Regions from separate parts of the Ideonella margarita genome, predicted to be linked through region 2. Evidence: predicted binding sites of a transcription regulator. Region 2 holds the regulator's gene; the other holds the start of a gene.
What was found. The regulator sigma-54, encoded in region 2, starts transcription at its own class of promoters, with help from an activator protein. The targets are predictions, from matches to a motif close to TGGCANGNAANCTGCTTT.
Positions count from the first base shown of each region.

Region 1: the regulator sigma-54 is predicted to act here: its motif matches at 3,748-3,765, upstream of glnA (type I glutamate--ammonia ligase).

Region 1 is NZ_JBBUTI010000007.1:273,340-279,777, forward strand. Features, by position in the region: gene AACH00_RS12220 (polysaccharide deacetylase family protein) at 1-773, shown strand, start outside; gene AACH00_RS12225 (sterol desaturase family protein) at 780-1,799, shown strand; gene AACH00_RS12230 (EI24 domain-containing protein) at 1,851-2,771, shown strand; gene AACH00_RS12235 (competence/damage-inducible protein A) at 2,805-3,590, shown strand; gene glnA (type I glutamate--ammonia ligase) at 3,868-5,283, shown strand; gene AACH00_RS12245 (hypothetical protein) at 5,354-5,884, shown strand; gene glnL (nitrogen regulation protein NR(II)) at 5,881-6,438, shown strand, end outside.
Region 2 is NZ_JBBUTI010000006.1:124,961-131,398, forward strand. Features, by position in the region: gene AACH00_RS09925 (methyl-accepting chemotaxis protein) at 1-1,341, shown strand, start outside; gene AACH00_RS09930 (energy transducer TonB) at 1,355-1,693, shown strand; gene AACH00_RS09935 (THUMP domain-containing class I SAM-dependent RNA methyltransferase) at 1,668-3,005, opposite strand; gene AACH00_RS09940 (RNA polymerase factor sigma-54) at 3,002-4,516, opposite strand; gene lptB (LPS export ABC transporter ATP-binding protein) at 4,523-5,293, opposite strand; gene lptA (lipopolysaccharide transport periplasmic protein LptA) at 5,290-5,895, opposite strand; gene AACH00_RS09955 (thiol:disulfide interchange protein DsbA/DsbL) at 6,092-6,438, opposite strand, start outside.

The sequences.
Region 1 (6,438 bases), on a different contig from region 2:
AGTTCGGCCTTGGGCTGGCACTGGCCGCTGTGGCCCTGCCCGGGCCGGCAGCCACCTGCAGCCGGCCGGTCTACCTGACATTCGACACAGGCCACATGGGCGTGGCGCCGCTGGTGGCCGAAGTGCTGCAACGCCAGCAGGTGCCGGTCACCTTTTTCCTTGCCAATGAGCGCACGCGTACCGAGGGCACCAGCCTCGATGAGCATTGGGCGCCCTGGTGGAAAGCCCGCGCCGCCGAGGGTCACCTGCTGGCCAGTCACACCTTCGACCATGTCTACTGGATGGCGGACCGTCCCGGCGGTCGGTTCCTGATGCGACCCAGCGCCGGCCCCAAGTCAGGCCAGACCTTCGAGTGGAGCGCGGCCGAGTACTGCCAGGAACTGGACCGCGTTGGCGCACGTGTGCAGGCCATGACTGGCCAGCAGCGGCGCGTGCCGCTGTTCCGCGCCCCCGGTGGCAAGACCTCGCCCGCGTTGCTGGCCGCGGCCAGGCAGTGCGGTTATGCGCATGTGGGCTGGGCGCCCGCCGGGTTTCTCGGCGACGAGCTCTCGAGCGAAAAATTCCCGAATGCCCAATTGCTGGCCAAGGCGCTGCGTGATGTGCAGGCCGGCGATATCCTGATGGCGCACCTCGGCATCTGGTCGCGGCAAGACCCCTGGGCGCCTGCGGTGCTGGAGCCCCTGATCAACGGCCTGAAGGCGCGCGGCCTGTGCTTTGCCAGCCTGCGTGATCACCCGAGCTACCGGGAACTTCTGGCCACGGCAACACCCTGAACGTCCATGGCGGTACTGGCGCAACTCTTTGACTGGCTCGGTGATCTGTTTGGACAGGTCCAGCAGCTGCTGTTCGAGACGGTGGTGCAGCCGGTGCTGTTCCACGCGGGGTTGGCGTCTTTGTTGTCTGATGCTTATGACGCGACCGGCTGGTTGCTGGTGGGCCTGCTGCAGCTGGTGGTCATGCTGCTGGTGCTGGGCCCATTGCAGCGCTGGCGGCCGATCGAGCGCGAGCCGCAGTCGGCCATCGGCCGCGCCGAGCGCCGCATGGCCGTGGCCACCGACGTGATCTACACCTTGCTGCACCGGCTGGGCGTGTTCCGTGTCGCCATGTTCTTCCTGATCGACCCGGTCTGGAACCTCCTGTTCGGCTGGCTGGCCGTGCAGGGCCTGGACGGCTGGCACCTGGATCAGTGGATCGCGCCGGCCTGGCCGGGGGTGAGCGACACCGCATTGGCCGGCTTCGTGGTTTACCTCGTGGCGCTGGACCTGCTGAACTACCTTTTGCACCGCGCCCAGCATCAATTCGATTGGTGGTGGGCGCTGCATGCCACCCACCACAGCCAGCGCCACATGACGATGTGGACCGACAACCGGAACCACCTGCTCGATAGCCTGCTGGTGGACTGCATCTTCGTGCTGGTGGCCCGCGTGATTGGCGTGGCGCCCGGGCAGTTCGTGGCGCTCGTCGCCATCTCGCAACTGCTCGAAAGCCTGTCGCACGCCAACGTCCGTCTGAGCTTTGGTTGGCTGGGCGAGCGCCTGCTGGTCAGCCCGCGGTTTCATCGGCTGCACCATGCCATGGGCATCGGCCATGAGTCAGAGGGCAAGGGCACGCTGGGTGGCCACAACTTCGCCGTGTTGCTGCCCGTGTGGGATTTGCTTTTCCGCACCGCCAGTTTCGCCCCGGTCGACGGCGCCACAGGCATCCGTGACCAGTTGCCGGAAGAGGGTGGCCGCGATTACGGCAACACCTTCTGGGCGCAGCAACGGCTCGGCCTGCGCCGCCTCTTCGGGCGCGCTTAAGCGGCACGGCCCGCGGCGGCAAGGCCCCGGGCTTGCCGTTATGCTCGCGGGATGAAACTTCTGCTTGATTCTTCCTGGCGCGCAGCCGTTTACCTGCTGATGCCGCGTGTCATCGGCCTGTCGCTGCTGCCCCTGTTGATCGCGGGCGGGCTGGCGGTCGGGCTGGGCTACTTCTTCTGGGAAGCCGCCGTGGCCGGCGTGCGCGCCTCGCTGGAAAGCTGGTCGCTGATCGAGGCCATGCTCAAGTGGGTCGATGCGTCTGTCGGCCCGAGCTTCCGTGCCGTGCTGGCGCCGCTGCTGGTGGTGGGCATGGCGGTGCCTGTGGTGGTGGTGGTGAGCCTGCTGCTGGTGGCCGGCTTGATGACACCAGCGATCGTGAGCCTGGTGGCCGAGCGGCGCTTTCCGGCGCTGCAGCGCCGACACGGTGCCGCCTGGTGGCAGGGCCTGTTGCGTGGCCTCGGTGCCACCGTCGTGGCCATGCTGGCGCTGCTCATCACGATGCCGCTGTGGTTCATTCCGCCCCTCATGTTGCTGATTCCGCCGCTGATCTGGGGCTGGCTCACGGCACGTGTGATGGGCTTCGATGCGCTGGCTGACCACGCCAGCCGGGAAGAGCGCGAAGCGCTGCTCGCCCAGCACCGCTGGCCCATGCTGGTGATCGGGTTGTTCACCGGCTTTCTGGGGGCTGCGCCCTCGCTGATCTGGGCCATCAGCGCGACGATGCTGTTCCTCGCGCCGCTGATGGTGGCGGTGTCCGTGTGGCTCTACACCCTGGTGTTCGCGTTCTCGTCGCTGTGGTTCACCCATTACGCCTTGGCGGCGCTGCAGGCGCACCGCGTGCGGGTGGAGGGCGAGGTGCTGGCGCCGCGCACCGACCGCGAGCCGGCGCCCCAGGTCATCGAGCCTATCGCGCCGGGCCCTACCGATGCGGCACCGCCCATCGGCGGCACCTCGATCGCCCCTTTGCCCTGACCGGGCGTCTCTCTTCATTCGGCAAGCTGCACCATGGCCTTCGGACTCATCATCATCGGCGACGAAATCCTCTCCGGCCGTCGCCAGGACAAGCACATGGCCCGCGTCATCGAGATGCTCAGGGAGCGTGGCCACATGTTGTCCTGGGTGCGCTACATCGGCGATGACCGCGAATCCATCACCGCCACCCTGAGAGACGCTTTCGCCAGTGGCGATATCGTGTTTTCCTGCGGCGGCATCGGTGCCACGCCCGATGACCACACCCGGCAGTGCGCTGCCGCGGCCTTGGGCGTGCCTCTGGCATTGAACCCTGAGGCGCGCGAACTCATCCTCGAGCGCATCCGCGACGTGGCGGCCGAGCAGGGCGTGCCCTATGAGCCTGAGCGCGACGACAACGTGCACCGCCTCAACATGGGCGTGTTCCCGCAGGGTGCCCGCATCATTCCGAATCCGTACAACAAGATACCGGGCTTCAGCGTGGGCACGGTGCACTTCGTGCCCGGCTTCCCGGTGATGGCGCACCCGATGGTGGCCTGGGTGCTCGACACCCAGTGCGGCCACGTCCGCCCCGCTGATGTCGAGGAGCGGTCGGTCTTCGTGTTCGGCAGCATGGAGTCCACGCTGACGCCGCTGATGCTCGACATCGAGCGCGACCATCCCGGCATCCGCGTGTTCAGCTTGCCCAGCGTGGATCACCCGGTGCGTGGCCGTCACATCGAACTGGGCGTGAAGGGCGCGTCTGGCGACCTGCCCGCCGCATTCGACGCCTTGATGGCTGGCCTCGCCCGATTCACCGACATCAAGGTGCGCACCGAATGAGTGCGAATTGAATGCACCAAGTTGGCGCTACCGAGGGCGCCATTTCGGTGCATTCCGCAAATTCAAGCACTGCCATGCCTGAGGTTTCCGCGAGGAAGCGGTCTTGCACCCACGGTGGTGTCTTCTGGCAGCCGCTTGCGTTGGCATCCCCATTTCTGGGCATGGTTTCTGCTACATTCTTTCGGCCGTGACAAGTCCGAGCTTGCCCTTGAAAGCAGGCTTGTTCTGGTCACTGACTCAAGAACCCGTTGACAACTCATCCGCCAGGAGCCCCTTGATGGCAAAGACCGTCGCCGATGTGATGAAGATGGTGAAGGACAACGAAATCAAGTTCGTTGACTTCCGCTTCACCGATACCCGTGGCAAGGAACAGCACGTCACCGTGCCGGTTTCCCACTTTGACGAAGACAAGTTCACCTCGGGCCACGCGTTCGACGGTTCTTCGATTGCTGGCTGGAAGGGCATTGAAGCCTCCGACATGCAGTTGATGCCCGACCCGAGCACGGCCAACATCGACCCGTTTTTCGAAGAGCCGACGCTGATCCTGACCTGCGACGTCATCGATCCGGCCGACGGCAAGCCTTACGAGCGCGATCCGCGTTCGCTGGCCAAGCGCGCTGAAGCCTACATGAAGGCCTCGGGCCTGGGCGACGTGGCTTACTTCGGTCCGGAACCCGAATTCTTCGTGTTCGACAGCGTCCGTTGGGCCAATGAAATGTCGGGCTCGTTCTTCAAGATCGACTCCGAAGAAGGCGCCTGGAACTCGGGCCGTGAATACGAGCACGGTAACACCGGCTATCGCCCGACCGTCAAGGGTGGCTACTTCCCGGTTCCCCCGGTCGACAGCGCCCAGGACATGCGTTCGGAAATGTGCCTGCTGCTCGAGCAGTGCGGCATTCCGGTCGAAGTGCACCACCACGAAGTGGCGAACGCCGGCCAGATGGAAATCGGCACCAAGTTCAGCTCGCTGGTTGAGCGCGCTGACTGGGTCCAGCTGCAGAAGTACATCATCGTGAACGTCGCTCATGCCTACGGCAAGACCGCGACCTTCATGCCGAAGCCGATCGTTGGCGACAACGGTTCGGGCATGCACGTGCACCAGTCGGTCTGGAAGGACGGCAAGAACCTGTTCGCCGGTGACGGCTATGCAGGCCTGTCGGAATTCGCGCTGTACTACATCGGCGGCATCATCAAGCACGCCCGTGCCCTGAACGCCATCACCAACCCGGGTACGAACTCGTACAAGCGTCTGGTGCCTGGCTTCGAAGCCCCGGTGAAGCTGGCTTACTCGGCCAAGAACCGCTCGGCCTCAATCCGTATTCCTTACGTCGCGAACCCGAAGGGCCGCCGTATCGAAGCACGTTTCCCGGATCCTTCCGCCAACCCGTACCTGGCCTTCGCAGCACTGCTGATGGCCGGTCTGGACGGCGTGGAAAACAAGATCCATCCGGGCGAAGCCGCAACGAAGGACCTGTACCACCTGCCGCCGGAAGAAGACAAGCTGATCCCGACGGTCTGCCACAGCCTGGACCAGGCTCTGGAATACCTGGACAAGGACCGCGCGTTCCTGACCAAGGGTGGCGTGTTCACCGATGCGTACATCGATGCGTACATCGACCTGAAGATGCAGGAAGTCACGCGTTTCCGCATGGCCACGCACCCGGTCGAATTCGACATGTACTACGCACTCTGATCCTCCGGATCCAGTGCAAGCAAGAGGGACGGCTTTGGCCGTCCCTTTTTTTTGGCTGCACAATCAAGGCATGAAATTGACGCTGTCCAGCTTGATCTCCCGCACGCTTGGCCGCACCCTGCTGGTGGCGCCGGTGTTGACCGTTCTGCCCGCCCTGGCGCAGGCGCCGTCGGTCTATTACATCTGCCCCGGCAATGTGTTCACCAACACCATTGGCGCCAAGGAAGCCGAGCAGCGCGGCTGCAAGGCCCGAGAAACCCAGCAGCCCACCACGGTGCCGGGCACCAAGCCCAAGCCGAGCACATCGCCCAGCACCCCGCCAGCCTCCGGCCCGAGGCCGCCTGACGCCCGGGTGGACGCCGCCGAGCAACGCGGCCGCGACACCGACGCCCGCCGCATCCTGGAGGCTGAACTCCGCAAGGAAGAAGCCGCACTGGAGGCTGCCAAGCGCGAGTACAACAACGGCGAGCCAGAGCGCCGCGGCGATGAGCGCAACGCCCAGAAATATCTCGATCGCGTCGCCGAACTCAAGGCCGCCGTGACCCGCAAGGAGGCTGATGTGGCCGCCATCAAGCGTGAAATCCAGAAGCTCGGTGGATGATGCAATTTTCTGAACAAGCCGCCCCTGACGAAGTCCGGGCATGGGAAGCGTTCGATCTGCTGGCCACGATGGTTGCCGTCGTTCAGCCTGATGGCACCTGTCTGTTCGCCAATGCGGTGCTCGAATCGGTGGTGGGGCTGTCTCGCCGCACGCTGGTCACCCGCACCTTGCCCGAGTGGTTCAGAGAGCCTTCGGCGCTGCTGGAAGCGATCGATGCCGTGTCGCGCAACGAGTTCGCCACCCGCCGCTTTGAAGGCGCGCTGCGCCGCGCGGTGGTCGGCCACGCCGAGCCTCTGCCTGTGCACATCATCGTCAGCCAGACCGAGCATTCGCACAGCCGCATCCTGGTCGAGATGATCGAGATCGAGCAGCAGACCCGGCAAGACCGCGAAGAGCGGGCGCTGGGCCAGGCGCAGGTCACCAAAGAGCTGATCCGCAACCTGGCGCATGAGATCAAGAACCCGCTCGGTGGCATTCGCGGCGCCGCGCAGCTGCTGGCGATGGATCTGCCCAGCCCCGAGCTGATCGAATACACCCAGGTGATCATCCACGAG
Region 2 (6,438 bases):
CCGATCAAGAAGCAACGCGAGCTGATCAATCGCACCCTCGCCGACACCGACACCCAGTTCACCGCCCTGCAGGCGCTGGGTGGCGACGGTGACCTGCCGGCACTGGTAAGCGAGGTGGACACCACCCGCAAAGCCTTCGTCAAGGCGATTGCCAGCTACCTCGACATCCTGGAAAACGGCAGCCCGGACGATGCACGGCGCGCGCTGCTGGTGGAACTGCGGCCGGTGCAGGGCGCCTACGAGAAGGCCCTGCTGGCGATGACCACCGCCGTGCAGGGCAATGCCGCCAGCCGTGCCGAGGCCGGACACCAGATGGCCGCCAGCGACAGCCTGAAGATGATGGTGCTGGGCGGTGTGGCCGTGGTGCTGGCGATTGCCGCCGCCTTGGTCATCACGCGCTCGATCGCGCTGCCGCTGTCACGTGCGATCGCGGCCGCACGCAGCATCCGCGAAGGCCACCTGAGCTACCGCATCGACGTGCGCACGCAGGACGAAGTCGGCGAAGTGCTGACTGCCATCGGCGAGATGCAGACCCACCTGACCGGCGTGATCGAGTCGGTGCACCATGCGGCCCGCGACGTGGCCATCAGCACCGAGGAGATCGCCCAGGGCAACGCCGACCTGTCGAACCGCACCGAGCGCGCTTCCAGCAACCTGCAGGAAACCGCGTCCGCGATGTCAGGCATGGCCCAGACCGTGGCCGACGGCAGCCTGAAATCCCGCGAAGCCTCGGACGTGGCCAACCGCGCCCGCAATGCCGTGGTCGAAGGCGGCCAGGCGGTCGAGAGCCTGGTCGACACCATGACGCGCATTGCCGATTCGAGCAACCGCATCAAGGACATCATCGGCGTGATCGACGGCATCGCCTTCCAGACCAACATCCTGGCGCTGAACGCGGCTGTCGAGGCCGCACGGGCCGGCGAGCATGGCCGCGGCTTTGCCGTCGTGGCCAGCGAGGTGCGCACGCTGGCGGCCCGCGCCGCCGCCGCCGCCAAGGAAATCAAGGGCCTGATCGACGACTCGGCCCAGAAGGTGGCCAGCGGCAACCAGACCGTGACGGAGGTGGGCCAGCGCATCCGCGGCATCGTGACCGAGGTGGTGAGCGTGCGCGAGCTGATCGAGGCCGTGTCGAGTTCCGGCCACCACCAGGAAGCCGGCATCGGCCAGATCAACCAGCGTGTGGCCGATCTGGACCAGACCACTCAACAAAACGCGGCTTTGGTCGAACAACTGGCCGCCACCACCGAATCGTTGAAGAGCCACGCCAACCGGCTGGTCAGCACGGTCGAGTTTTTTCGCATCGACAACACCCCCCGCGCGGCCCTGGCGGCCCCGGTCTGAAGGAGCATTACCCATGTACAAGCGTTCCATCTCCAGCCTGCTGGCCGCCACCCTGCTGGGTGGCCTGATCGTGGCGGCACCGGCCGCCCACGCTGATCCGAAGATCATCAAGAAGGTGCCGCCGGAGTTTCCGGACGAAGCCATCCGCCGCAAGGTGAACGACGGCGTGCTGAAGACCAAGGTGAGCATCGACGGCGCCGGCAACGTGACCGACGTTCAGATCGTCGAAGCGATTCCCGCACCCGCCAAGGTGTTCTCGGGGGCCGCCACCGCAGCGCTGATGAAGTGGAAGTTCGAAGGGTCCGGCAAGCCGGACTCCGCCGACATCAGACTGGTGTTTTCTCAGGAGTGACGCGGCTGTCGCGGGCGGAGCCCGCGACCATGTCGAAGCGGAACATGCGGCACTCGATGGCGCCGTTCCACATCGGCACGCGGCGGCTTTCCTTCAGCCGCATCAGCGTCGGCAGCTTGGCCTCGGGTGTGAGCACCCAGGCGGTCCAGCCGGCGTACTGCTTCTTCCAGTGCGCTGCCAGGCGGGCGTAGAACTCGCCTGCATCGGCCGCGCCTTCAAACTTTTCGCCCGCGGTGTCGCGCTCGGCAAACCGACCAGGCCGCGCCATGCCGGCCGGGCCCTGGCCCGTGCCCTTGGGCGCAATCCGCTCACCATACGGCGGGTTCATCATGATCACGCCGTGGTCCGCCGGGGCGGGCCGTTGCAGCGCATCGCCGGTCTTGAAATCGATGGCCTTCAGCACGCCGGCGCGCTCGGCGTTGCGGGTGGCGAAGTCGGTCATGCGGAACGACACGTCGCCGGTCCAGATGGGCACGCGCGGCGCATGGATGGCGTCTTCGGCGTCTTCGCGCAGGCGGCGCAGGTCGCCCAGGTGGTCACGGAAGGGCAGCAGCTTCTCGAAGGCGAAGCGGCGGTTCATGCCGGGCGCAATGCCGCAGGCGATCTGCGCCGCCTCGATGGCGATGGTGCCGGCGCCGCAGCAGGGGTCGAGCAAGCCGCCGTCTTCCTCGCGGCCATGCCAGCCGGCCGCAGCCAGCATCGCGGCGGCCAGGGTTTCCTTCAGCGGGGCCTCGCCCTTGACCTCGCGCCAGCCGCGCTTGAACAGCGCCTCGCCGGAGAGGTCGATCGACAGGCTCGCGTATTCGGGCCCGAGGTGCAGCACCAGCGCCAGATCGGGGAAACGCGTGTCGACGCTGGGGCGCTCGCCGCAGGCGTTGCGCATCACGTCGCAGACACCGTCCTTGATGCGCAGGGCCGCGAAATTCAGGCTCTGCAGCGGTGAACGCCAGGCCGACGCATCCACCCGCAGCGTGTTGCGCGGCGTGATCCAGTCGTCCCAGCGCACCCGGCAGGCCATGTCGTACAGGTCGTGCTCGTCGCGGTACTGGCCGTCGATGACCTGCCACAGCACGCGCTGGGCCAGGCGGCTGCCCAGGTTCAGGCGCATCGCCATGTCGATGTCGCCGTCCACATACACGCCGCCGCGGCCGGCCTCCAGCTGGGTGCCGGGGGGCAGCAGGCGGGCGCATTCGTCGAGCAGGAAGGGCTCGGTGCCCACCGCGCAGGTGAGGAACAGCACGCCGGTCTCGATGTCCGACGCGGTGCGGGCGGGTGCGGCCACGCGGCGCGGTGCGGAGTTGTCTTCAGTCATAGCGCCTTGCGCAGGTTGGCGGGCGCGATCTTCAGCGCTTCGCGGTATTTGGCGACGGTGCGGCGGGCCACCTGGATGCCCTGCTCTTCGAGCATGTCAGCGATCTGGCTGTCCGACAAGGGCTTGACGGTGCTTTCAGCCGCGACGAACTGCTTGATCAGGGCGCGCACCGCCGTGCTGGAGGCGTTGCCGCCCGCATCGGTGTTGAGCGACGAGCCGAAGAAGTACTTCAGCTCGAAGGTGCCGTAGGGCGTGGTCATGTACTTCGCGGTGGTGACGCGCGAAATGGTCGATTCGTGCAGGCCGAGTTCGTCAGCGATCTCGCGCAGCACCAGCGGCTTCATCGCAATCTCACCGTGGGTGAAAAACGCCTTCTGCCGCTCGACGATGGCCTGCGACACACGCTGGATGGTCTCGAAGCGCTGCTGGATGTTGCGGATGAACCAGCGGGCCTCCTGCAGCCGGGCAGACAAGTGCCCCGCGCCGCGCTGGCCGCGGATGGCCTGGGCGTACAGGTCGCTGACCTTCAGCTTGGGCATCACGTCGGGGTTCAGCACCACCTTCCAGTTGCGGCCCGACTTCATCACGATGACATCCGGCACGATGACCAGACTCTCGGCATGCACAAACGGCCGGCCGGGCTTGGGTTCGCACGCCACGATCATGGCCTGCGCCGCCTTCACCGTCGGCTCGTCGCAGTTGGTCAGGGACATCAGCTTCTTGATGTCGCGGCGGGCCAGCAGGTCCAGGTGGCCCTGAGCGATGGTGATGGCGCAGGCGCGCCCCGGGCTGGCCGCGCGCTGGCGAAGCTGCAGCACCAGGCACTCAGACAGGTTGGCCGCACCGACGCCGGTGGGCTCCATGCTCTGCAACCAGCGCAGGCCGCAGCGCAGCTGATCGAGCAGTTCCTCGCGTGCTTCATCGCCGGTGATGCCCAGCACGTCGGCCACCCGCGAGGCGATGTCTTCCAGCGTGCCGTCGAGGTAGCCGTCGTCATCCAGCGATTCGATCAGCACATGCACCGCGGCGGCGTCCTGCGCGTTCAGGCGCATGCCCAGCAGTTGCTGGCGCAGATGATCCTGCAGCGACGGGCCGTGGCGATTGCGCTCCTGAGGCTCGAAGTCCTCGTCGCCGCTGGCGGTGCCGCTGCCGGCGCTGGGCGTCTCGCGGATGCCGTCGAAGTCATCGCGCTCGGTCCCGTTTTCCCAATCGTCACGCTCGGTCGATCCGAACTCGGCGGCGTCGAGTGTGGCCGGCTCCTCGCCGCCTTCGCCCACGCTGCTGCCGGCCGAGTCCGCTTCTTCGCGGGTGCTGGCCGAGGCGCGGTCGGGGGCGCTGAAATCGAACGGGGTGGCGTCTTCCTCGGGCTCGAGGAAGGGGTTCTGTTCGAGCATCTGCTCGACTTCCTGGTGCAACTCCAGGGTAGACAGCTGCAACAGCCGGATCGATTGCTGCAACTGGGGCGTCAGCGCCAGATGCTGGGACAGGCGAACCTGCAGAGTCGGTTTCATGCCGCCTTACATCTTGAAGTGCTCACCGAGATAGACCCGGCGCACGTCCGGGTTCTCGATGATGTGTTCAGGCGTCCCTTCGGCCAGCACAGCGCCTTCACTGATGATGTAGGCCCGGTCGCAGATACCGAGGGTTTCGCGCACGTTGTGGTCGGTGATCAGCACACCGATGCCACGCGCCTTGAGGAAACTGATGATGCGCTGGATCTCGATCACGGCGATCGGATCAACGCCGGCAAACGGCTCATCCAGCAGGATGAAGCGTGGCTGGGTGGCCAGCGCGCGGGCAATCTCGACTCGCCGACGCTCACCACCCGACAGCGCAGGCGCGGGGGAATCGCGCAGGCCGGTCAGGCTGAGGTCGTTCAGCAGGCCGTCGAGCTGGCGCTGGATCTCGTCAGCCTTGAGCGACTTGCCCTGTGGGTCGTACTGCAGCTCCAGCACGGCGCGGATGTTCTCTTCGACCGTGAGCTTGCGGAAGATCGAGGCTTCCTGCGGCAGGTACGACAGACCCAGGCGCGAGCGCTGGTGGATCGGCTTGCGCTCGATCTGCTGGCCGTCGATGCGGATCTCGCCGGCATCACAGCGCACCAGGCCCACCACCATGTAGAAGGTGGTGGTCTTGCCGGCGCCGTTCGGGCCCAGCAGGCCCACCACTTCACCGGCGCCCACCGACAGGTGCACATTGCGCACCACGGTGCGTGCCCCGTAGGCCTTGCGCAGGCCAGTGGCCTCCAGCCGGCTCTCGGCCGACCCTGCAACCGCCGCGGTGCTCAACGGGCGTCTCCGCCGCCGTTGCGGTTGGTGGCTGGTGCCGGCGCGGGGTCAGGCTCGGCCGCCCGCGGGGTGAACACCAGGCGGGCCTTGCCCGTGGTGCCCGGGCCGGTGGCGGCACCGCCTTCGAAGACGATGGTGTCGGCGCGCTGGTCGTAGGTGATGGTGTCGGCGCTGGCTTCGTCGGACACCTTGCCCGCGCGCAGCACGCGCAGCTTGGCACTGCCAACGAAGCGCACGCGCTCATTGCCGCCGTCGTAGTCGATGCGGTCAGCCTCGGCCTCGACCACTTCGTCCGGCCGGTCACGGCGCTGGCGGAAGCTGGCGGCCTCGCCAGCCTGGCCCACGGCGCGGGCGGTGAAACGGCCCGGCGCCTCTTCACGCACCTCGATGCGGTCGGCCTTGATCAGCAAGCTGCCCTGGGTGACCGAGACATTGCCCTTGATGAGCGTGGTCTTGGTCTTCAGGTCGACGGAGGCCGCCTGCTTGCCGTCGCTTTCAACCACCATCGGCTTGTTGCGATCAGCCTTCTCCGCCCATGCCGCAGCCGTTGCGAGCAACGCAGCAGTGGCCAGCAGGGCACGAAACAGAGGGTGTGAAGTCATTGGCGGGGCATGAAACTTGCAGACGATTCTACGCGCCTGAGCCCCGCCCTCGCGCACCACGGTGGCAAATGGGGGGCACAAACAACGGGCAGCGTGTCACGCACGGACGCCCTGCGTGCAGCTTGCAGGCTGCCGCGGGCCGCCAACATCAAGCCGGGCGCCGCCAGCCATCAGTCGCCGGCACGGCCCCGGTTGTTCAGCCGCGTGCCTTGCGGGCCTGCGCCACCAGGTAGTCGGTCACGGCCAGCGCCGCAGCGTGGCTGCCCGTCAGCGCAGCCGAGGTCAGGAACTTGCCCTGCACGCCGATGGCCGGCACGCCGTCGAGACGCCAGGCTTCGGTCAGCTGCTTGGCCTGGCGGGCCTTGCCGATCACGCTGAACGACTTCATGGTCTCGACCAGCTTGGCGCCGTCGACGCCGTTGGCCGCGGCAAACGCCAGCACGTCGGCTTCGGTGTTCAGGCGCTTGCGTTCCACATGGATGGCGTTGAACACCTTGCGGTGCAGGCTGTCGAGCAGGCCCAGCGCCTCCAGGGCGTAGAACA